2 linked regions of the Runella sp. SP2 genome follow. Each later gene encodes a partner of the first gene's protein in a complex. Links are inferred from orthologs where the notes say so. Each region holds a gene or a part of one and is shown in the gene's direction. Other genes may lie near its edges.

Region 1 (11,051 bases):
AATATTGATTTCTCCCTGACTCAAATATTCTCGACAGGCCGCCCTTATACATCCATTGTGGGGGCTTACCAAGTTAAGTTGTTGGATGGCTCAATACGTAGTTTTACAATGCCGTCGGATAAAAATGCGACTCGTTTCTCGCCTTACAATCGTCTCGATATTTCGGCGACCTACAATGCGCGTTGGGGAAGCATCGGGCTTTCGGTATTTAACCTTTACAACCGCAAAAATGTGTGGTACAAACGTTTTGAAGTCATTACCGAAAACGGTGAAAGTGTGCTTCAAACCACTAATGTCAATTATTTGGGATTCACGCCAAACGTCACTTTCTCGTGGAAACTCCGCTAGAAGGCGAGATGAGACTGTGTTTTTTGTAAACCTCAATATGAATTTTTCGATGAACCACATAGCAACTTTTTGCCAAAAATTTCAACAAACGGCCCTCATAGGCTTGCTCTTAGGAGTTTTTATTCTAGCGTCTTGTACCGACACGAACCAAGTGGTTTTTTCTAATCAAAAACCCGTAGTAGAAGCTTTCCTTGCGCCAGGGAAACCCGTAAGTTTAAAATTGACAACGGTGACTTCCTACGCTGCTTCGAGTGATGATGCTGATTCGGTTTCAAGACCTATCACGGGGCAAACGATTAAAATCCACGCAAGCGATGGAAAAATTTTTACCTTAAAAGAAGTCAGCGAAGGCGTTTATGAGTCGGCCGCGACGGAATTGGTGACTTTTGGCTTGACTTACACCTTAGATTTTGAATATAAAGGATTGCCTGTTTCAGCAATTACCAGCATTCCGACACGCCCTACGGGTTTCGCCTTGAGCCGAAACGTAATTTATCGAACCCAAATCGACCTTAGTAGCGGTACGACGGGTGGTTTTCGACCACCTTCGGGGGAAGACCGTAGCCCAATTGAGGCAACGTGGGACAATCCTACCAGCGATTATCATTTTGTGGCGTTTATCAACACCGAAACAAACCCAACGCCTATTACAATTTTGCCCGCCGAAACTACCCAAAGCCCGTTTGCTCGTCGCTTCAACAACGAACCAACGATGGCAAGTTCGAGTAGCATTATGCCGCAGACATTTCAGTATTTTGGCAAGCATTACGCGGTTTTGTATCGGTTGAATGCTGATTATGCAGCGCTCTACAAATCAACAGGAACAACGACTCAAAATATCAGTACACCTCCAACGTCCATTACCAATGGTCTGGGTGTCTTTACGGGCGTAAATGCCGATACGTTGATTGTCAATGTATATCAGTTGTAGTCCGTGTAGGAGGTTGCTCACAACCTCCTTGCTTCGCGTGTCTTACAACCTTCACAGTTTAATTTTTGAGCGAAAACTCAGGTTGTGAGCAACCTGAGACACAAGAAGGGAGGTTGTGAGCAACCTCCCTCACTTCACACTAATCGTGTTTTTCCTTTTGAAATACTTGAGCGCTGTAAATGCTTGAGTGCCCCGAAAAAAGGTAAGCGATGACACTCGATAGGGCAACAAAAACGCCACATTCGGTGCCAAAAAGCTCCATCCCCATTAGTGTACATGCAATGGGTGTATTGGTCGCACCTGCGAAGACAGAAACGAAACCCATCCCTGCCAGCAATGCCATCGGCAACGGAACAAAAGCCGAAAGCGCATTGCCCAAGGTGGCTCCAATAAAAAAAAGAGGAGTAACTTCACCGCCCTTAAAACCTGCACCGAGGGTGAAGGTGGTCAACAAAAGTTTGAGTACAAAATCGTAAGAAGCAAGCGGTTCAGTAAAAGATGCGACAATGGTTGGAACCCCCAAACCAATGTGCCGAGTTGTGCCCAAAAGCCAAATACAAACCGCCAATACCGCCCCCCCAACCACGGGCCGAAGTGGGGGATAGGCAATGGTTCGTTTGAAAAAATCTCCCCAAAAGTGTACGATTTTAGAAAAAGAAAGCGATGTTAGCCCAAATAAAATACCCGCAAAAATGGCCCAAAGTAGCGTATCTGCATGAATAGGGGGCACGCTGGGGATGCTATAATGCGTATGAGCTACTTGCCATGCGTGGCAGGTGTAGTCGGCGACCAGTGCCGTGAGAAGGCTAGGCAAAAGCGCTTCGTAGCGCATACGCCCCACAATCAGGACTTCGAGGGCAAAAACACTGCCCGCCAGCGGTGTTCCAAATACCGAGGCAAAACCCGCACTGATTCCAATGATCAGTAAAATACGGCGGTCATCGTCTGAAAATCGGAAGAGTTTGGTAAACTGGTCGGCAATAGCTCCCCCCATTTGAACGGCTGTACCCTCGCGACCCGCCGAGCCGCCAAACAAGTGCGTAACTAGTGTACCAAAAAGCACAAGCGGAGCCATTTTGAGCGGAACAATCTGGGACGGACTGTGAAACTCTTCGATGAGTTGGTTGTTGCCTTTTAGTACATCTTGCCCAAAATAATAATAAGCCCCGCCCACGATAAAACCACCCACGGGCAAAAACCAGATAATCCAAGGATGGGCTTCTCGCCACTCGGTGACCCAATTGAGCGATACTAAAAAAAAGGCTGAAGCCGAACCCGCCAAAACTCCCACGATAAGTGCCATTGCCAACCATTTGAGCACAAAAAGAAAAGTAGCGCTGGGGAAGATGACGGATTTGTTATTTTTCATGTTTTAATAGCGTATTTTGCCCTGAAAAGTACTAAAAAGTGAACTATTACCCTAGAAAATTAGTATGCAACAGGTAGAGGGCTTGTTGTGAAAGATAAGTTGTGTAATTTTGAACATGAATTCTATCCTTGATTTTTTCCAATACCTCCTTAACTCCGAGGAACTTATCCGTACGGGAGGGCTAGTGCTCATAACGCTTATTATTTTTGCCGAAAATGGGCTGTTTTTTGCGTTTTTTCTGCCAGGCGATTACCTCGTTTTTTTGGCAGGCGTATTTTGTGCGCTCAAAATCCTCGACGTTCCCATCTTTTTGTTACTGATGTGCCTGTTTTTAGCAGCTATTGTGGGTTCTTTGACGGGCTACCTAACTGGACGTTTTTTTGGGGATCGCATACAAAATCGACCTGATTCGCTGTTCTTTAAGAAGCAACACATCGATACTACCCGTAAGTATTTCGATAAGTACGGAAGTCGTACCTTGGTGATTAGCCGATTTTTGCCCGTGGTGCGCACTTTTGCGCCTATTTTGGCAGGATTGGTTCGGATGAACATTGGCGGCTTTATGGTGTTTAATGTGTTGGGAGCAGGATTATGGATTTTTGGATTGACGGGTGGAGGTTATTATTTCGGGGAAAAATTTCCGTGGATCATAGATTACGTACATTATATCATCTTTTTCTTTTTAGGAATTACGACGTTTACAGTCGTAAAGGGGTATTTTAACGCTAAAAAAGAAATTGCTGACGAATAAATTGCCAATATCAAAATAGCTAGTCGTTATTATGTTCGTTTTTCACATCGGTTTTTTGAACGTTGAGTGGGTTGACGTCTTGGATATTGCCTTGGTAGCTTTCCTTTTGTATCAGATATATTACTTGGTGCGGGGAAGTTTGGCGAGTAGGGTATTTTTAGGGTATTTGTTGATTTACCTTTTTTATTTGGTCGTCAGGGCCATTGGATTAGAATTGCTCACCAAAATCTTGGAGTATTTCATGGGGGTGGGTGCAGTAGCTCTTATTGTTATTTTCCAACAAGAAATTCGTCGTTTTTTGTTGTTTGTCGGAAAATCAACAGCTTTTGCCAATAACCGTCTCATCGGACGTTTTTTTCGTCAACCAACTTCGGCCGATAAAATCAACGAAATCAAGCCCATCATAGAGGCGGTTCGGGCACTGGCGGCTGAGTTTACGGGGGGATTGTTAGTACTCAAGAAAAACGATGAACTCGATAAATACATCCAAACGGGCGAAGAGGTGGACAGTGTATTGTCAAAACGCCTTTTTCTATCGCTCTTTAATCAATACAGCCCCATGAACGACGGGGGCGTCATCGTAGCCGATGGGCGCATCAAAGCCGCTCGTTGTATTTTACCCGTTTCGGATAGCGATGATTTCGGAAATTTGGGCTTCCGTCACCGCGCGGCACTTGGCATGAGCGAAGTAACCGACGCGGCGGTGATTGTCGTTTCGGAAGAAACAGGACGTATTTCGTTGGCCATAGAAGGCCAATTTCTCAGCAATATATCGGCTTCAGAAGTCGAAGAACGCCTCAAAAAGTACTTGTTTGAAGTAGGCAGAAAATAAACGAAGTCGTTTTTAGTCTTCGTTTTTTAATAAGTACTTCCGACGGACATCATTGAGCAGAAACTTCTTTTGGGCAGTAAAACTCTCAGGGTGAATTTGAGAGAACAGTTGCTCCCATTCCTGAAAACGCTCCGCTTCTTGTTGGCTAAAGGTTTTTATGTCAATTTTTTTGGTGACAAGGTATTCTTCAAAAGTCATGGCAAAAAAGTTTGAGAATGAACCACTACTAGACTAAATCAAATCGGGTAAGGACGTCGTTGAAGTCGCTGTGCATTTGCTGAAAACGGGCAAATACACTTTTTAGGAAAACTTCGTCCGCAAAAACTTCTCTCAGGGCGGCTTCATCCCCCAAAAAGTCCATTTGATTTATTTTATACATTTGTTCGTAAGGCCCAGCTTCAATCTTGACGATGTATTTTTCATTCCAAGTATAGAGCGAAATTTTGTACGAATCAGTCGTGGCGATGTCTCCAACGTAGCGCATAATTGTGTCTTAATTTTGGGAATTTACTCACACGCCTCTTTGCGACGCGTATCAATGATGCTGAGGATTTTCCAGCCAGCGGGTGTTTTTATTAATTGAAACGCATTGACACCACAGTGGCTAAAATTGCCTTTGTAATAAAATTTGTAGGGAGTCCAAGCAGTAGCCAAGTCACCATCAATACGGATTTGCATTCCCGAGAGGCGTTCGTCGAGGTCACCAGGCGTAGCTTTGCCAATGCTTTTTAGAAACCCGTCAAATGAATCAGACTTAACACTGATGTCGCCTGATTGGGCTTTGACAATTGATTCGAGGCGGGCGTTGGCAAGCAGCGTTTGGTGTACCATGGCCGAGTCACTTTTTTTCATTCCTTCAAAAAGTTGTTGGATAGGCACTTTCACAGCTGCTTCTTCGGTTTGCGAAAAGCCAATAAATGATGCAGTGAGAAAAAAGCAGAGGAGAAAAAATGGTTTCATTGGTTTAGTAGTAGGTTGATGGAAATAAAAGAAGCGACGCTTGTTCAAGCGTCGCTTCAAATTTATAACAAATCCCGCAGAAATTATTTCGCTGCTACAACTGTATCAGCAGGAGTGGCCGCAGGAGCAGTAGTTTCTGGAGTAGCACCACCAAACAATTTTTCACGGATGGCGTTGGTACGTTGCTCCAATTCTGGTTTTGCCGTATATTTAATCTTGGTTTGACGAGCCGCCGAATCGGGATGAACGCCGTAAACGTATTCATCTCCAGCACGCAAATCCGTCTGTTCGATGGTATTGTTCTTTTGATACTTACAAGAGGCTAAAGAAACCGTCAACAACAAAGCACTTATTTTCAAAAAGTTACGTTTCATCTTCAAGATTCGTTTATCAAATTTGTACAAAAATAGAGGTCAAATTTGAAAATGCCAACGTTTCTACATTTGTTTTGCAAAAAAAATGCCCTTATTGCCTTCTTAAATTTATCTATTTTCACATTGTCAAATTAACGGATGTCCTCACAATTAGATAAACTAACTCCCCGCGAAATAGTCGCCGAACTAGACAAATACATTATTGGGCAGCACGATGCAAAGCGTAATGTCGCCATTGCTCTCCGAAACCGCTGGCGTCGGATGAACAGCACACCCGAGATGCAAAAAGAAATTATTCCTAATAATATTTTGATGATTGGGGCGACGGGGGTCGGGAAAACTGAAATAGCTCGTCGCTTGGCCAAAATCGCCGATGCACCGTTTGTAAAAGTCGAAGCATCGAAGTTTACGGAAGTAGGATACGTCGGTCGCGACGTCGAAAGTATGGTGCGCGACTTGGTAGAACAAGCCGTAAATATGGTAAAGACGGCCAAAAAAGAAGAAGTAAAACAAAAGGCGCAGGACATCGTAGAAGAGATTATTTTGGATGTACTGATTCCGCCAATGTATCCCAATAACCCTCCTAAGAACAATAGCCGCCCAAGCGTAGGTTTTGAGATTACGGATGATACCGACGCCGTTAATCCTCCTCCGCCTGTTTCGTCCATGCCTGACCACGAACTCAACGAGCGCACACGCGTACGTTTTCGCGATAAGCTACGGGCGGGTGAACTCGAAAATCGGAAAATCGAGATTGATATGCAGTCTTCGTCGGCTCCTAATATTGGCGTTATGGGTGGGCCTATCGACGATATGTCGATGATGAATTTGCAAGAAATGCTCGGTAACATGATGCCCAAGCGTAATAAAAAACGTAAAATGAGCATTGCCGATGCCCGCAAGATACTGTTGGAAGAAGAAGCAGCCAAGCTCATTGACATGGATGAAGTCAAAGAAGAAGCGCTGTTGAAGGCTGAAAATTTAGGAATTATTTTTATTGACGAGATTGACAAAATCGCCAATTCCAACGGCAAAGGCGGAGGGCCTGACGTAAGCCGCGAGGGGGTTCAGCGCGATTTGCTCCCGATTGTCGAAGGCTCAACGGTCAATACCAAGCATGGCCCAATCAAAACCGATCATATCTTGTTCGTAGCAGCGGGAGCTTTTCACGTGTCTAAACCTTCGGATTTGATTCCCGAACTACAGGGACGTTTCCCGATTCGGGTCGAATTGCAAAGCTTGACGGAAAACGATTTCTACCGTATTTTAAAAGAGCCGCGCAATTCCCTCACGCGCCAATATTTTGCGTTGATGGAAGCCGAAGGTGTTGAATTGACGTTCCAAGATGACGCATTGTTAGAGTTGGCCAAATTGGCGTTTACCATCAATTCTGAAGTAGAAAACATTGGTGCGCGTCGTCTTCAGACGGTGATGAGTACTTTGCTCAATGACTTCATGTTTGACATTCCTGATGTTATCGGGCCCAATGCCCACGTGATTGTGACCAAAGAACTGGTGCAGGAGCGTTTGGCAGGGCTGGTCAAAAACCGCGATTTGAGTCAGTATATATTGTAATGCTCAACAGCAAACCTCCCGAATGTTCGCCTGCGTAGAGTACAAACATTCGGGAGGTTAGTTAACGAATAACAATTTGCCCTTCTAATTTCGCCAATAAGCCATCTCGGTATTGCATTCCAATCGGAATCTGAGTGTGTGAATGAAACGACAACATATTGCCGCTGATGCTTTTGATTTTTGGCAAACTGGCAATATACGATTTGTGTACCCGCACAAAGATGCTTTCTGGTAGGCTTTCCTCCATTTTTTTCATGGTTAGGTACGTCACGATAAAACGGTCGCGGAGGTAAATTTTAACATAGTCCTTCATCGCTTCCACGTACTGAATTTCATCAAATAGGACTTTGACCAAAGTCCCATCTTCTTTGACAAAAATCCCGTTGTCTTCCCCGCGAAGCGTTGGGGGAGTTTTGGCTTCGGTTTCCAGTGGCGGTTCTTGTAGTTCGTGGCGACGTTTTTCGAGGATTTCTTTGGCCTCTCGCCGCTCTTTTACTTTTTGGATGGCCCTTAGAAAACGCTCAAAGGCGATGGGTTTGAGCAGATAATCAGTAACATCCAGTTCAAAACCATCGTGAGCATACTGGTGAAAGGCCGTTGTCATAATCACTTGTGGCCGATATGACAGAGATTTGAGAAACTCCAAGCCTGAGATTTGGGGCATTTCAATATCGCAAAAAATCAAGTCGATGGAATGTTGCGATAGAAGCTCATAGGCTTCAAAGGCGTTGCTTGCCTTGCCTGCAAGCTCTAAAAAAGGAAGCCGTTTGACAAACGTCTCAATGATTTCCTGAGCGATCGGCTCGTCTTCAACAATAATGCAACGGAGGTTTTTCATAGCTCAAGTTTTAAATCAACTTTATACATTCCTTCATTTTCGATTACCTTCAATCGATGCTTGTTGGGGTACAAGAATGCCAATCTTTTTTGCACATTTTCGATACCCGAATGCTGGCAGTCGGGAACGTAGTCCGACTCAATTTTTAGCTCTAACACCGCATCTTGCGTTTTTATATCTACCTCGCAGTTGGATTTTATACATTTAAAGGCTTTTTCTAAAAGGGGAAAAATCAGTAATGGACTAATCGCTAGGTGGTCGAGGATATGGGTTTTGAGCCGAAAATTGACGTTTGCGTGATCAGCTAGCCGCGTTTCTTGCAAGTCAATGTAATTAATCATAAAATCCAATTCCTTCTGAAGCGCTACTTTCTCGACATCCGTTTCATAAAGGGTATAGCGAATCATATTTGAAAGCTTGAGTGTCATTTGTTCGGCCTTTTTTGGGTCGGTATTAACCACATTTTTGATGTTTTCGAGCGATTCATTGATAAATTGAGGATTAATCTGCGATTTAAGGAGCTTTATCTCCAAGTCCATCTTATTCTTATTCAGCGTATTGTTTTTGCGTTGTTCTAAGGCCAAGTCTATCATTATTTTTAAGGAAATGGGCAACCAACGGGATGCTTGTATCAAAAATATAATAGGGTTGAGTAAAAAATTGGACAAGCGCTGCATTAGCCCTCCTCCGTCGATATTGATCATTTTTTGATAGTCTTGGTTGAACGTTCCAAAATCGAGGTGGCTTAGCGCAATTTGCCAGATGATTTCGTTGACGACCGTTTTGACTAAATGTCCCACCACATATACTAAAAACAAATAAATGACATACTTATAGTGCACAAACAGCCGACGCACACAGTACAACGCCAATCGGTACGTGATGTAAAAAACAATGATGTTTCCGAACGACCAAAATAAGGCACCCGACGTGAACATATTGGTGGTAGAGCCGACGTAAATGGTATTATTAAAAAACCAAAAAAGCCAAAACAGAAGCTCAAAAATGCCTACTCGTTTATCATAAAGGTAATCTAAGGTGGACTTCATAGCTGTTGGGGTTATCGAGGATTTGGAGCGAATGGTCGGGGTAAAGAAGCGATAGACGGCGTTTGATATTGACCAAGCCGATTCCACCTACTTTCGTTTTCGATACTTTTAAATCGGGTTTTGAATTGTGGATATCGAAATGCAACTGATTGTTTTTCAGGAAAATGTGGATGTCGATTTGGGCGTGTTTGAGGTTGTCGCTTAGGCCATGTTTGAAGGCGTTTTCGACAAAAGGCAACAAAACCCGAGGAGCAATGAAATGGTTGTTAATGGTGTTTTCGTCCACCTTAAAATCAATATGAACGTTTTGGTCGTGCCTAATTTTTTCGAGGCTGATGTAGTTTTTGAGGTAATTGATTTCTGAAAGTAGCGGTACGTTATTGCCTTTGGAATCATCAAAAGATTCTTTTAAAAGGCTTTGTAGTTGGCTGATGGCGGTGGTTGTGGTGGGCTTTTGATTGAGAATGAGCCCGTAGATATTGTTGAGCGAATTGAATAAAAAGTGAGGATTAAGCTGACTTTGTAAAAACCGAGATTCGAGGTCGTGGTTAAGGTCATTGAGGTGTTTTTGCTTGATGATATTTTCAATAAAGTATTTGACGGATTTTACGAAAATAATGAGTCCAAAATGAGACTTGAATTCAAAAAATATGACAAACGCAAACGATATGCTTCGAAAGTGTCCCCACAAACCGTATTGGTTGTAGATGTCGAGAAAGGCAAGGAAAGGGTTGTCTTCCCTAGATGCTGAATAACTCACAACGGTATTGTTGCTGTAAACTTCTTGAAGAAACGCGTGAGTGAAATAGCTAAAGACCGTAAAGTACCAGAAAGCAATGGGCGAAAAAAAATGCCAATAGCGTTCTGTGACGAAGTAGGTAGGAAATAAATAATAAAAAATGGCGTAGGCAGCGGCTAAATTGGTGAGCCAGTACACATAAAAGTGGACGCCGTATTTTAAGTCTTCAACGAAAAACTCGTTGGCAAGAAATGTATAGCTCAAGTAAATGTAACACAGATGCGCCAAAATACGCAGCCAAAGCCTAGAATTATAGAAATTTAGGGTTTTTTCAACGACATCAAATATTTGTAGGTTCGGTTGGTCGAGGCGATTCATACGTTCGTCTAAAAATTTGGGCAAATTTCGTCAAAGTGTATTAGTTTCTACCAACATGTGCCTGTGTTGCTATTTGTGTCTGAGGTTGTGAGCAACCGCCTGCACCAGTCGTATTTGGGTCGGTTAGGAGTAACCTCCCGCACGTGTCGGCGGTCATGTGCCTGCGGTTGCTCACAACCGCAGGAAATCGTCGTAGTTGGGTTTGGTCGTAAGTAACGTAAACGTCCCAGTTGTCGAGTTTTCGTCGAGAGGAAAGCGAGGTTCGTCAAAAAACTTTGGTAACGACAACGTATCCGTGCAGTTTTGAACCACGATTTCTAAACGAACCAAAGCGTATGGCAAACCGATTTTTTTTCTGTATTTTCTTACTTTTTGTAACTGAAAGTATTGCCCAAAACTGTGAATGCTCGGCGGTGTTGGCTACGTACATCCAGAAAACAGAAGCCAACTATGCAGGTTTTCAAGACAAGGTAACTGCTCAAACACGGCCACGGTACGAACGACTACTGGATAGTTTGCAAACGGCAGCCCGTGACTTACCAGGCGATAAACAGTGTTTTCAATTGGTACGGGCGTACAAGCGTTTTTTCAAGGATGGACATTTTCAAGTGTATTTCAATGAACCTGAAGTGGTAGTGCCTATTCGAAGCATTAGCATGGATGAGACCAAGGCAAAAGCTTATTTTGACGCAAACAAGGACAAACTACACCCCTTGGAAGGAATCTGGGAAATTGCGGATGGTAGTTACCGCGTTGCACTCATGCGTGACCCACAACAACCCGACAAAATGGCAGCGGTGGTGTTGGCGGCTCAAAATAAAAAATGGCAAGTAGGCATGGTGAAATTTGAAGCCGCCGCCAGTGGCCTAAGCCCTTATAAAGGAGTTTACTGGGCGGGCGACCTCAC
Region 2 (10,910 bases), 4.2 Mb from region 1 along the record:
TAAGTCCAAAATTGGTAATAAAACCGATGGCAACAGGGGCGGGTTGATAACGATTTATGACCGCAATTTTGAGAATATCCCGCTCGGTATCAGAAACAATATATCCCGTTTCGACGCGGGCGGGTACCTCAAGTAGGTTGGTGATTAATTGGCCATCTAGGGCTTCAATGACTTTTAAAGTAAGAAAAGTACTAGGAGCAGGAATAGCTAAATCGGATGCTTGGCAAGGCTGGCAATCAAACTGATTGACGATTGGACTGCGCAAATCAGGCAAAAGAGACGTGCCACGGTCGGCTATTTTTTCGCCATTGATATAAGTTTCGAGAATGGTAAAGTCATTGAGGTTGTCCACAATGATAAAGTCAGCCGAATCGCCTTCTCGAAGCAGCCCCACGGGCAGACGATAGTGCAAAACAGGATTGACACAAGCCGCCCGCAAAACATCGAAAAGCTTGTAGCCCTTGGCCAAAGCACGTTTCACCAGTTGATTGATGTGGCCATCGACCAAGTTGTCAGGGTGCTTGTCGTCCGAACAAAACATCAGTCGGGAAGAATACTGCGCCATCAGTGGAATAAGCGCTTCAAAATTTTTGGCGGCACTTCCTTCCCGAATCAAGACGTATTCGAGTCCAAGCTGGATTTTTTCAAATGCTTCGTCGTATGTAAAACATTCGTGGTCGGTGGTAATGCCCGTTTCAATGTACTTTTTTGCGGCCTCACCCCGAAGCCCAGGTGCGTGGCCGTCGATGGGTTTATTGAAGGCATTGGCCCACTGAATCTTCATCATTACTTCTGGGTCTTCGTTGAGAACCCCAGGGAAGTTCATCATTTCGGCCAAATATCCAATTTCCTTTAATGCCAACAATTGTCGAACTTCTTTGACGGAAATAGTCGCCCCAGCGGTTTCGAAAGTGGTCGCAGGTACGCACGAGGGCGCTCCAAAGCAAAATTTAAAGGGCACTCTTCGGCTATCCTCAATCATGTATTCGACGCCTTTTACGCCCAGCACATTCCCAATTTCATGAGGGTCAGAAACTGTCCCGACTGTGCCATGTACTACTGCCAAACGGGCAAATTGAACTGGCGTAAGCATTGAGCTTTCGATGTGGACGTGGGCATCAATAAAACCAGGTAGTACGTAGGGAGCACCTATTCGTTCTCCTCCAAGAATAGAAATGTTGACGATACGGGTGTCTTCAACGTCGATTTCGGCATAAGAAATAATGTGATCAAACACATTGAGGAGGTTGGCAGTAAATCGCATGGGGCTTGTAAAGGTTAATGGTTTGGTCAAAGGGAGAAACGACGATTTTGTGATTTGTGCCAGAAACTCCTAACTTTTCGCCAAAGAGTGCTAAAATTAGATTTTTCATTAAAAGAAATCAAATTTTTGACAATTTCATGCTAAAACGACCGCGTTTACCCATGATTTCAGTGCATGTTCCCTTCCTTTGGGTAGGTGGGCTGACGTTTTTTCCGTGGGTCTTTTTTAAGAAACAAAATCCTCCTGCGTGGCTTATTAACCACGAACGGATTCACCTTCGACAACAGGCTGAAATGGGCCTGCTTCTGTTTTACGTTTGGTATCTTTTGGAATACCTAGTTCGCCTTATCGTTTACCGCCACCGCTATCGTGCCTATCGAAACATTTGTTTTGAACGCGAGGCGTATGCCAATGATCAAAATTTGAGTTACCTCACTACTCGAAAACCGTGGGCATTTTGGAAGTATTTGTAAAAAAGTTACTTTTGCTTCATTAAAATCTCTTTGTAAAAATACGCGAAACTTGGATGGCTTCTAAGAACTACCATCCTGCTCAGTCGATGAAATAACGAGTAATGGTTCTCTTATTTTTCAATTTTTACAAAGACTTTTATGAATTCTTCCCCAATTATTGCCGTGGTAGGCGGCACAGGTAAATCAGGCGCTTATTTAGTACAAGAATTGCTTCGACAAGGTTTTCGTTTAAAATTATTGATTCGCAATGCTTTTTCGCGAGACTTGCCTTTGTTTTATAACCAGCCTACGGTAGAAATTATTAATGGTAATGTCCAAGATTATGAAGTCGTGCGTCAGTTGATTCAAGGCTGCGACGCGGTGATAAGTACGTTGGGTTTGGGTATCCCTAATAGTGAACCTACAATCTTTAGCCAATCCACACAAAATATACTTAGAGCGATGAACGAGTGTAGCATCGAACGGTATATTGTGACCACAGGATTAAACGTGGATACGCCTTTTGACCAAAAAAGCGCTAAAACGCAGTTCTCAACTGAATGGATGAAAACCAATTTTCCGCTTTCTACGGCCGATAAACAACGAGAATATGAACTTTTAAGGGACAGTAAAGTGCAATGGACATTGGTTCGGCTTCCACTTATTGAGCTGATAGATAGTCGGAAGGACGTTCTAATAAGTACAGAAGACATGCTGGGTGAAAAAATTAGTGCAACCGATTTGGCGTGCTTTCTAATAACTCAACTCAGTGACCGTACATATTGGAAAAAAGCTCCGTTTATTGGCTCAGTATGAGTAATTTTGTGGCTCGTTAAGTGCTTTCTGTTAACCTAAACCGTTTTGCGTATCGATGAGACTTTTACTGCTATTGTGCTTGCCTCTTTTTGCTTTTGCCCAAACTGCGCCGCCCTATCAAGTCAAGTTTACGACGGAGAAAATAAAAATTGACGGTGTGCTTGATGAACAAACGTGGGCGGCTATTCCTACAATTGGGACGTTTTGGCAGTATTTCCCGTCGGATACGCTCAAGGCAGTTTACAAAACCGAAGTAAAATTGACCTTTGATGACAAAAATATCTACGTCAGTGCTAAATGCCATGCGCAACATAAAAACTACGTGGTTTTGTCGTATCGGCGGGATTATCGGGCAGGCAGCAACGACAACGTGAGTTTTATCTTCGATACGTTCAACGATCGCACCAATGCCTTTCTGTTTGGCACCAATCCTTTGGGCGTCATGCGGGAGGCATTGTTGTACAATGGAGCTACCGACAATACATTCTTCAGTGAGTTTTGGGACAATAAATGGACGGCCGAGTCGAAAATTTACGACAACTATTGGACTACCGAAGTTGCTATTCCCTTTACAACTTTGCGTTTTAAAGAAGGGACAACGCAGTGGTTGTTTAAAAGCTATCGTTTTGATACCCAAATTAATGAGCAAAGTACGGTAGTTCAAATACCCCAAAATCAATTGATTATGAATTTGGGGTATTCCATTCCCATTGTTTTTGAAAAACCACTGCGTAAAACGGGGGCGAACATTTCGTTGATTCCGTACATCGCGGCGGGTAATTCGCAGGATTTTGTGAATCGCAATAACCCCAACAACGGCACGCGTTTTAACGTGGGCGGTGACGCTAAAATCGCCGTGACGTCGGGACTAAATCTGGACTTAACGGTGAATCCTGATTTCTCGAATGTCGAAGCCGACCGCCAGATTATTAACCTCACTCGTTTTGACATAAACCTTCCCGAGCAGCGCCAGTTTTTTCTCGAAAATTCCGACTTGTTTTCGGGCTTTGGCAGCTACGTTATCAATCCTTTTTTGCCTCCTCAAGGCAATTTGGGCGGAGCAGGAAACCAAATTTTAAGTCCCTTTTTCTCTCGTCAAATTGGGATTGCCAAAGATTCGACCACGGGTTTGGGCGTACCGAATCGCATTGTGTATGGAGCGCGCTTGAGTGGTAAGTTGGATGATAACTGGCGCATAGGTTTGTTGAATGCCCAAACAGCCGACGACGAGTTTAAAGGGATTTCGGGCGCTAATTTTGCCGTGGCGTCGGTGCAGAGGAAGGTGTTTAGTCGCTCTAACATTGCCGCTATTTTTGTCAATAAACAAACCTTACACCCCGAAATGGGGCGGAATTTGTCAAGTTTCAACCGCGTGGGAGGATTAGAGTACAATTTCACGTCACGAGACAGCCGTTGGCAAGGCAAAGCGTATTATCACCAATCATTCAGCGAAAACAAACAAAAAGATGCGTTTGCCAACGGCTTTTCGTTGATGTACAGCGTCCTGAAATACACCTTTCGTTGGGCGCACGACTGGGTAGGAAAGGGCTACGACGCCGAAGTGGGCTTTGTGCCACGCAAGGACTTTTTGCGTATCAATCCAACGCTCGGATTTTCGTTTTACCCCCGTACTCGCTTGGTCAATCGGTACAGTGTAGGAGTAGCGCTGGAGCAATATTCGATGCCTAACGTGGGTGTCACCGACCGTACAGCAGGGCCATTTTTGTCGATGTCGTTTCAAAGTTCCGCACGAATGCTCTTATCGTTGAACCAAAACTATACCTATCTATTCTCCGATTTTGATGCTTTGCGCAGTAATGGAAAATTGCCGTCGTTGCGAAAAGGAGGAAGTTATACGTACTACAATGCGTCGTTGAATTACTTCTCTGACCAGCGTAAAAAATGGTGGTTGTTTGCCCAGCCGCTCATTGGGCAGTATTATGACGGAACAATTGTGAGTTTAGCGGGTTCTATTAATTACCGTTATCAACCTTACATCGCATTGGCAATGAATTTTACGTACAACCGTATCAATCTTCCGATTGGTGACAACAACGTGTTTTTGTTAGGACCTCGGTTAGACTGGACGTTTTCAAAAAAAGTGTTTTTGACGACTTTTTTGCAATACAACAGTCAGTTTGAGAATATGAACGTCAACACCCGTTTTCAATGGCGTTTTGCGCCCGTATCGGATTTCTTTTTGGTGTATATTGACAATTACAATACGGTCAACGGCCAATCAAGAAACCGCTCTATTCAAGCAAAATTGACCTATTGGTTCAATTTGTAGTAGGATGCTAATGGCAAATCTAATCCAACCCGCTGTTATTCGGCGAATCTAACGTAATTTTGCAAACCAATTGTCTATTGGTGAGCTAGTATAACGACTTTTTGAATGAAGAATATTCGTAATTTTTGCATTATTGCCCACATTGACCACGGCAAAAGTACCTTAGCCGACCGCTTGTTGGAGTTTACCAAAACGGTTACTGACCGTCAGATGCAGGCCCAGCTGTTAGATGATATGGATTTGGAACGCGAACGGGGTATCACCATCAAGAGCCACGCCATCCAAATGGACTACATGTATAAAGGGGAAAAATATACCTTAAACCTCATTGATACACCAGGCCACGTTGACTTTAGCTACGAAGTATCGCGCTCGATTGCGGCCTGCGAAGGTGCGTTGCTTTTGGTGGATGCTTCGCAAGGCGTAGAAGCGCAGACGATTTCTAACCTTTACTTGGCCATGAACCAAGGGTTGGTGATTATTCCTGTGTTGAACAAAATTGACCTTCCTGGCGCAATGCCTGAAGAGGTAAAAGATGAGATGGAAGACCTCCTCGCCTGCGACCGCAATGACATTATTCCAGCCTCAGGAAAAGCGGGCATTGGGATTGAAGATATTCTAAATGCCATTGTAGAGCGAGTGCCTGCACCGTCAGGAAATCCAGATGCGGAACTCCAAGCCTTGATTTTTGACTCGGTTTTTAACTCATACCGTGGAATTGAGGTAATTTTCCGTGTTCAAAACGGAAGCATTCGTAAAGGCGACAAAGTAAAATTTGTGGCTACGGGTAAAGAGTACAACGCTGACGAAATTGGTACCCTGCGCCTCGAAAAAGAACCCAAAGACGTCATTGAATGTGGCGACGTAGGGTACCTGATTTCGGGGATTAAAGTAGCCAAAGAGGTAAAAGTGGGGGATACCATTACGCATACCGAAAAACCTTCTAAAGAACCTATTAAAGGCTTTGAAGAAGTAAAACCAATGGTATTTGCGGGATTATACCCCGTCGAAACCAGTGAGTTTGAAGAAATGCGCGAAGCGATGGAAAAACTCCAGCTCAACGACGCTGCCTTAGTATGGGAGCCCGAAACTTCGGCCGCCCTAGGCTTTGGTTTCCGTTGTGGGTTCTTGGGAATGCTCCACATGGAGATTGTTCAAGAGCGTTTGGAGCGTGAGTTTGACATGACGGTTATTACCACCGTTCCTTCTGTGAAATTTAAGGTAGTGACGACCAAAGGAGCGGAATTAGAAGTAAGTGCTCCTTCTGAAATGCCCGAACCAACGTATATTTCCTGGATTGAAGAGCCGTTTATTAAAGCCCAAATCATCACGAAGTCAGAATACATTGGCCCTATTTTGAAGTTGTGTATGGATAAACGAGGGCTGCTAAAAAATCAAAATTACCTGACTGCCGAGCGCGTTGAATTGATTTTTGAGATGCCGTTGGCCGAAGTAGTTTTTGATTTCTTTGATAAATTGAAAACCATTTCTCGCGGTTATGCCTCCCTTGATTATGAGTTGCTCGATTACCGCGAATCAGACATGATTAAGCTGGACGTGATGCTCAACGGCGACGGAGTGGATGCACTTTCGGCCATTGTTCACCGTACGAAGGCTTACGAATGGGGTAAAAAACTGTGCGAAAAACTACGGGAACTGATACCGCGTCAAATGTTTGAAATCGCTATCCAAGCGGCAATTGGTCAGAAAATCATTGCCCGCGAAACGGTAAAAGCGATGCGAAAAGACGTATTGGCAAAATGTTACGGAGGGGATATTTCGCGTAAACGTAAATTGTTGGAAAAACAGAAAAAAGGAAAGAAACGAATGCGCCAAGTAGGCAGCGTAGAAATTCCTCAAGAAGCATTTATGGCGGTGTTGAAGATTAATTAATGATTTTAAACACACTTATTTATGGGATTGCCAGAACATTGCCACCACTACTACACAATCGCAGAATACCTCGAACTGGAACGCCAAACAGGCATCAAATACCAGTACGATGGGGGAGAAGTGTTTGCAATGGCAGGAGGAACAACCGAGCACAGCCTTATTGGAAACAATGTCGGAGGTGAGTTACGCCGTGCTTTAAAAAAACGCCCTTGTAGTGCATACAACAGCGATCTCAAGATCGCCATTAGCGAAGAAAAGTACCGCTATGCTGACGCGTCAGTGATTTGTGGGCCTGTGGAGTTTTACGACGAAAATCCTGAGGCCGCTAAAAATCCCGTCCTGATTGTAGAAGTGCTTTCGGAGAGTTCAGAATCCTATGACCGAGGTGAAAAGTTTAAAACCTATCGCCAAATTGCTAGTTTTCAGGAGTATGTGTTGATTGAACAACGATTCCCTTTGGTAGAAGTCTTTTATAAAGTAGATGATAAAAGGTGGGAATACAGAGTCTATGAACAACTCGACCAAACCGTCGTATTTTCATCCATCCAAGCCGAAATTCCAATGGAAGAAATATACAGCGGAATAACCTTTGAATCTGCAAAGTCAAACTAATTCCCGAAGAAGATGACGACTTTTGCGTGATTCTACTAATTTTGACCCTTGAAATTTAACGAAACAAAGATTCCCTATTCATACCCACTCACTATGGCAGAAGTAATCCGAATGCCCAAAATGTCTGATACAATGACCGAAGGGGTCATTGCAGCTTGGCACAAAAAAGTAGGAGATGTAATCAAATCAGGTGATATTATCGCCGAAGTAGAAACTGACAAAGCGACCATGGACATGGAGTCGTACCAAGAAGGTACACTTCTTTACATTGGCGTAGAAAAAGGGTCGGCGGTGCCCGTTGATGGTATTCTTGCCATTATCGGAGCTCCAGGCGAAGACTATCAAGCATTGTTGGGTGGAGGAGCTGCTCCTGCCCCCGCTGAAGCACCAGCCGCGCCTGCTCCACAGGAAGTAGCTGCGCCAGCACCTGCTGCTGCTCCTGCGGCGCCAGCTGCACCAGCCGCTCCAGTAAACGCAACGGTGGTACGGATGCCTAAAATGTCGGATACGATGACCGAAGGTGTGCTCGTTGCATGGTTGAAAAAAGTAGGAGATGTAGTGAAGTCGGGTGACATTATTGCTGAAGTCGAAACCGACAAAGCAACGATGGAACTCGAAAACTATGAAGACGGAACGCTTCTTTATCTAGGAGTAAAAGAAGGTGAAGCCGTACCTGTCGATGGAATTATTGCTATTGTTGGTGAGGCAGGAGCTGATTATCAATCTCTTTTAAGCCCCCAAGCAGCTAGTGCACCTGCGCCAGCCGCACCAGCGGCAGTGGCTTCTGCTCCAGCGGCGACCGCTGCTCCAGCAGCTGCAACAAGCGGAGATGGACGTATCAAAGCTTCTCCGTTGGCAAAAGCACTTGCCAAAGATAAAGGTGTTGATTTAAGCCAAGTTGTTGGAACTGGCGAAGGCGGTCGTATTGTGAAAAAGGACATTGATGGCGCTTCTGCGGTTAGCAGCCAGCAGCCAGCAGTTAGCACTCAGGCGCCTGCTCCGAAAGCACAATCAGCTGCACCAGCAGCTCCAGCAGCCCCTGCGGTTGGAGACTTTGAAGATACTCCTGTATCGCAAATGCGTAAGACGATTGCCCGTCGTTTGAGCGAGAGCCTATTTACTGCTCCGCATTTCTACCTTACCATGGAAATTACCATGGACAAAGCGATGGAATTGCGCGGTAAAATCAACGAAGTTAGCCCAGTGAAAGTGTCGTTCAACGACATGGTTATCAAGGCGGCAGCGTTGGCACTTAAACAACATCCTGCCATTAACTCGGCATGGTTGGGCGATAAAATCCGCAAGTACAACTACGTTAACGTTGGGGTAGCAGTAGCGGTTGATGAAGGTTTGTTGGTACCTGTGGTTCGTGATGCTGACAAGAAAACCCTTTCTGTCATTGCAAGCGAAGTGAAAGACATGGCAGGAAAAGCAAAAGATAAAAAACTACAACCTAAAGACTGGGAAGGCAATACATTCTCGATTTCAAACTTAGGTATGTTTGGTATCGACGAATTTACGGCCATCATCAACCCGCCAGATTCGTGTATCATGGCCGTAGGAGGTATTAAGAAAGTAGCTGCTTTCAAAGAAGATGGTAGCATTTATCCTACCAACATCATGAAAGTAACGCTTTCGTGTGACCACCGTGTGGTGGACGGTGCTACAGGTTCTGCTTTCTTACAAACATTTAAGAAATTGTTGGAAAACCCACTCGGAATGTTGGTTTAGCATTTTGACACTATTTTAAAAAATATGCAACCAATTCATGCCACTACGGTAGTGGGAATTATTCATAACGGCGAAGTCGTGGTAGGTGCCGATGGGCAAGCTACGATGGGCAATACTGTAGCAAAAAGTAATGTTCGTAAAGTCAGAAGCCTAGCTGGAGGAAAAGTCATTGCGGGTTTTGCAGGTTCTACGGCCGATGCTTTTACGCTGATGGAGCGTTTTGAAGAAAAGCTCAACGCGTACGGCGGAAATTTAAAACGCGCCGCCATCGAATTGGCGAAAGACTGGCGTACTGATCGTTTTTTACGCCGCTTGGAAGCGATGATGATTGTCGCAGGGAAAGGTGAGTTACTTGTCATTTCAGGCACTGGCGATGTTTTAGAGCCTGACAATCAAGTAGCAGCGATTGGGTCTGGGTCTATGTTTGCGCAATCGGCGGCATTGGCACTCAAAAAACACGCACAGCACCTTTCGGCCGAAGAAATGGTACGTGAAAGTTTACACATCGCTGCCGACATTTGTATTTATACCAACCATAATTTAGTCGTGGAAAAAGTCAACGACTAAGCCAATGGAGTCATAGTAGCTTTTGTATTTACACAAAGCGCCCCGTCATTGAGTTGACGGGGCGCTTGTCGTTTTCATGGCTTGTAAGTGAAAAGAAAATGGCTGTATGGCTGTTGGGTGATTCAAAAGTAGGGCGTTGTGGCGTGCAATACTAAAAAAAGTGATAAACGCCCCTTTTCGCGGTTTGAAATACAAACTTTATGTGATTTAGTTTCACATGGACAAACTCCGCGTTGGTCAGTCTAAAGACCAAATTCGTCCAAAAAACCAACACCATAAGCATTACGTAACCGATATTTGCTTTAAAAAAGAATTTTACAGCAAAATGAGCCAATGGCGTAAATACAAATACCACATTTACTTTTGGACGTTTTGGGGGGCTTTGTTGCTGCTTCAAGATTCAATCAGTAATTACTTTCAGGGGCGATTTGAGCAAACCTTTACTTGGCAATATTTCTACTGGTTTGTATTGCACATGGTGTTGGTCATGGGAGTTACCTATGGCTATGCGTATTTGCTTAAAATAGTCCCTTATTCTGGAAGTAAAACCAAATGGCTGTTGAGTTCGTTGGCGTTACAACTATCGGTAACGGCTGTTTTTGCATTCTTCCGTACTTACGTGAACGAATTGCTTTTTGGAAGCCTTCAGGCTGAGTACACGAAAAGCTTTCTAGACTATTTTCCTTGGTTGCTGCGTACGTCGATGGTTTTCATGATTGTGGGGTTTGGGTATCGAATTTTAATGGATTATTTTGAAGAACAACAAAGGCGCCAGACGTTAGAAAAAATGGCGTTGGTAGCGGAATTAAGTTCGCTCAAGAATCAAATCAACCCTCACTTTTTGTACAATACCCTTAGCTACCTCCACGCCCAAGCAGAACCGCTTTCAGAGTCGCTAGGAGAGGCCATCTTGCTATTATCGGATATGATGCGATACAGCCTGCACGATACCGATGAAACGGGCTTGGTGTCACTGGAAAAAGAAGTAAACCATATCAAGAATTTTATTACGATTCATCAACTTCGTTTTGGGAATAAACTTGCCGTCGAGTTTACGGTAGAAGGTAATTTAACAAGTAAACGCATATTGCCTTTGGTGCTGATTTCGTTTGTTGAAAATGCCTTTAAACACGGAAAAACCACCAAAGCTGAAGAACCTGTCCAGATTCAATTGCAAATAACTCCTGATTCTTCGTTGGTGTTTTCAGTAAAAAACCGAAAATCGGAAGGCCCTAAGGAACATTCAAGCGGGATTGGGCTGAATAATGTTCGACGTAGGCTGGAA

What was found.
Region 2: the proteins of hslU (region 1) and hslV are in contact, whole or in part, in a solved structure (PDB 1G4A), measured with the Escherichia coli proteins. The link is inferred for Runella sp. SP2 from one-to-one orthologs.

The regions. Positions count from the first base shown.
Region 1 is NZ_CP031030.1:4,369,785-4,380,835, reverse strand. Bases 5,027-7,921 are described here. They hold hslU (ATP-dependent protease ATPase subunit HslU), read left to right. Parts: upstream 5,027-5,703; coding sequence 5,704-7,140; downstream 7,141-7,921. Other genes in these bases: DTQ70_RS17445 (LytTR family DNA-binding domain-containing protein), read right to left, coding at 7,202-7,921; DTQ70_RS17455 (hypothetical protein), read right to left, coding at 5,275-5,565; DTQ70_RS17460 (hypothetical protein), read right to left, coding at 5,027-5,191. In the rest of the region: DTQ70_RS17495 (carboxypeptidase-like regulatory domain-containing protein), read left to right, coding at 1-348; DTQ70_RS17490 (DUF4249 family protein), read left to right, coding at 398-1,279; DTQ70_RS17485 (voltage-gated chloride channel family protein), read right to left, coding at 1,419-2,648; DTQ70_RS17480 (DedA family protein), read left to right, coding at 2,764-3,399; diadenylate cyclase CdaA, read left to right, coding at 3,431-4,231; DTQ70_RS17470 (hypothetical protein), read right to left, coding at 4,244-4,429; DTQ70_RS17465 (hypothetical protein), read right to left, coding at 4,458-4,715; more of DTQ70_RS17460, read right to left, coding at 4,739-5,026; more of DTQ70_RS17445, read right to left, coding at 7,922-7,978; DTQ70_RS17440 (sensor histidine kinase), read right to left, coding at 7,975-9,027; DTQ70_RS17435 (sensor histidine kinase), read right to left, coding at 8,999-10,144; DTQ70_RS17430 (S41 family peptidase), read left to right, coding at 10,480-11,051. UniProt on the Escherichia coli protein: ATPase subunit of a proteasome-like degradation complex; this subunit has chaperone activity. The binding of ATP and its subsequent hydrolysis by HslU are essential for unfolding of protein substrates subsequently hydrolyzed by HslV.
Region 2 is NZ_CP031030.1:115,023-125,932, forward strand. Bases 8,100-10,853 are described here. They hold hslV (ATP-dependent protease subunit HslV), read left to right. Parts: upstream 8,100-9,082; coding sequence 9,083-9,625; downstream 9,626-10,853. Other genes in these bases: DTQ70_RS00505 (pyruvate dehydrogenase complex dihydrolipoamide acetyltransferase), read left to right, coding at 8,100-9,058; DTQ70_RS00515 (sensor histidine kinase), read left to right, coding at 9,843-10,853. Also shown: ade (adenine deaminase), read right to left, coding at 1-1,264; DTQ70_RS00480 (hypothetical protein), read left to right, coding at 1,426-1,737; DTQ70_RS00485 (NAD(P)-dependent oxidoreductase), read left to right, coding at 1,876-2,532; DTQ70_RS00490 (DUF5916 domain-containing protein), read left to right, coding at 2,588-4,822; lepA (translation elongation factor 4), read left to right, coding at 4,928-6,715; DTQ70_RS00500 (Uma2 family endonuclease), read left to right, coding at 6,737-7,327; more of DTQ70_RS00505, read left to right, coding at 7,421-8,099; more of DTQ70_RS00515, read left to right, coding at 10,854-10,910. UniProt on the Escherichia coli protein: Protease subunit of a proteasome-like degradation complex believed to be a general protein degrading machinery. The complex has been shown to be involved in the specific degradation of heat shock induced transcription factors such as RpoH and SulA.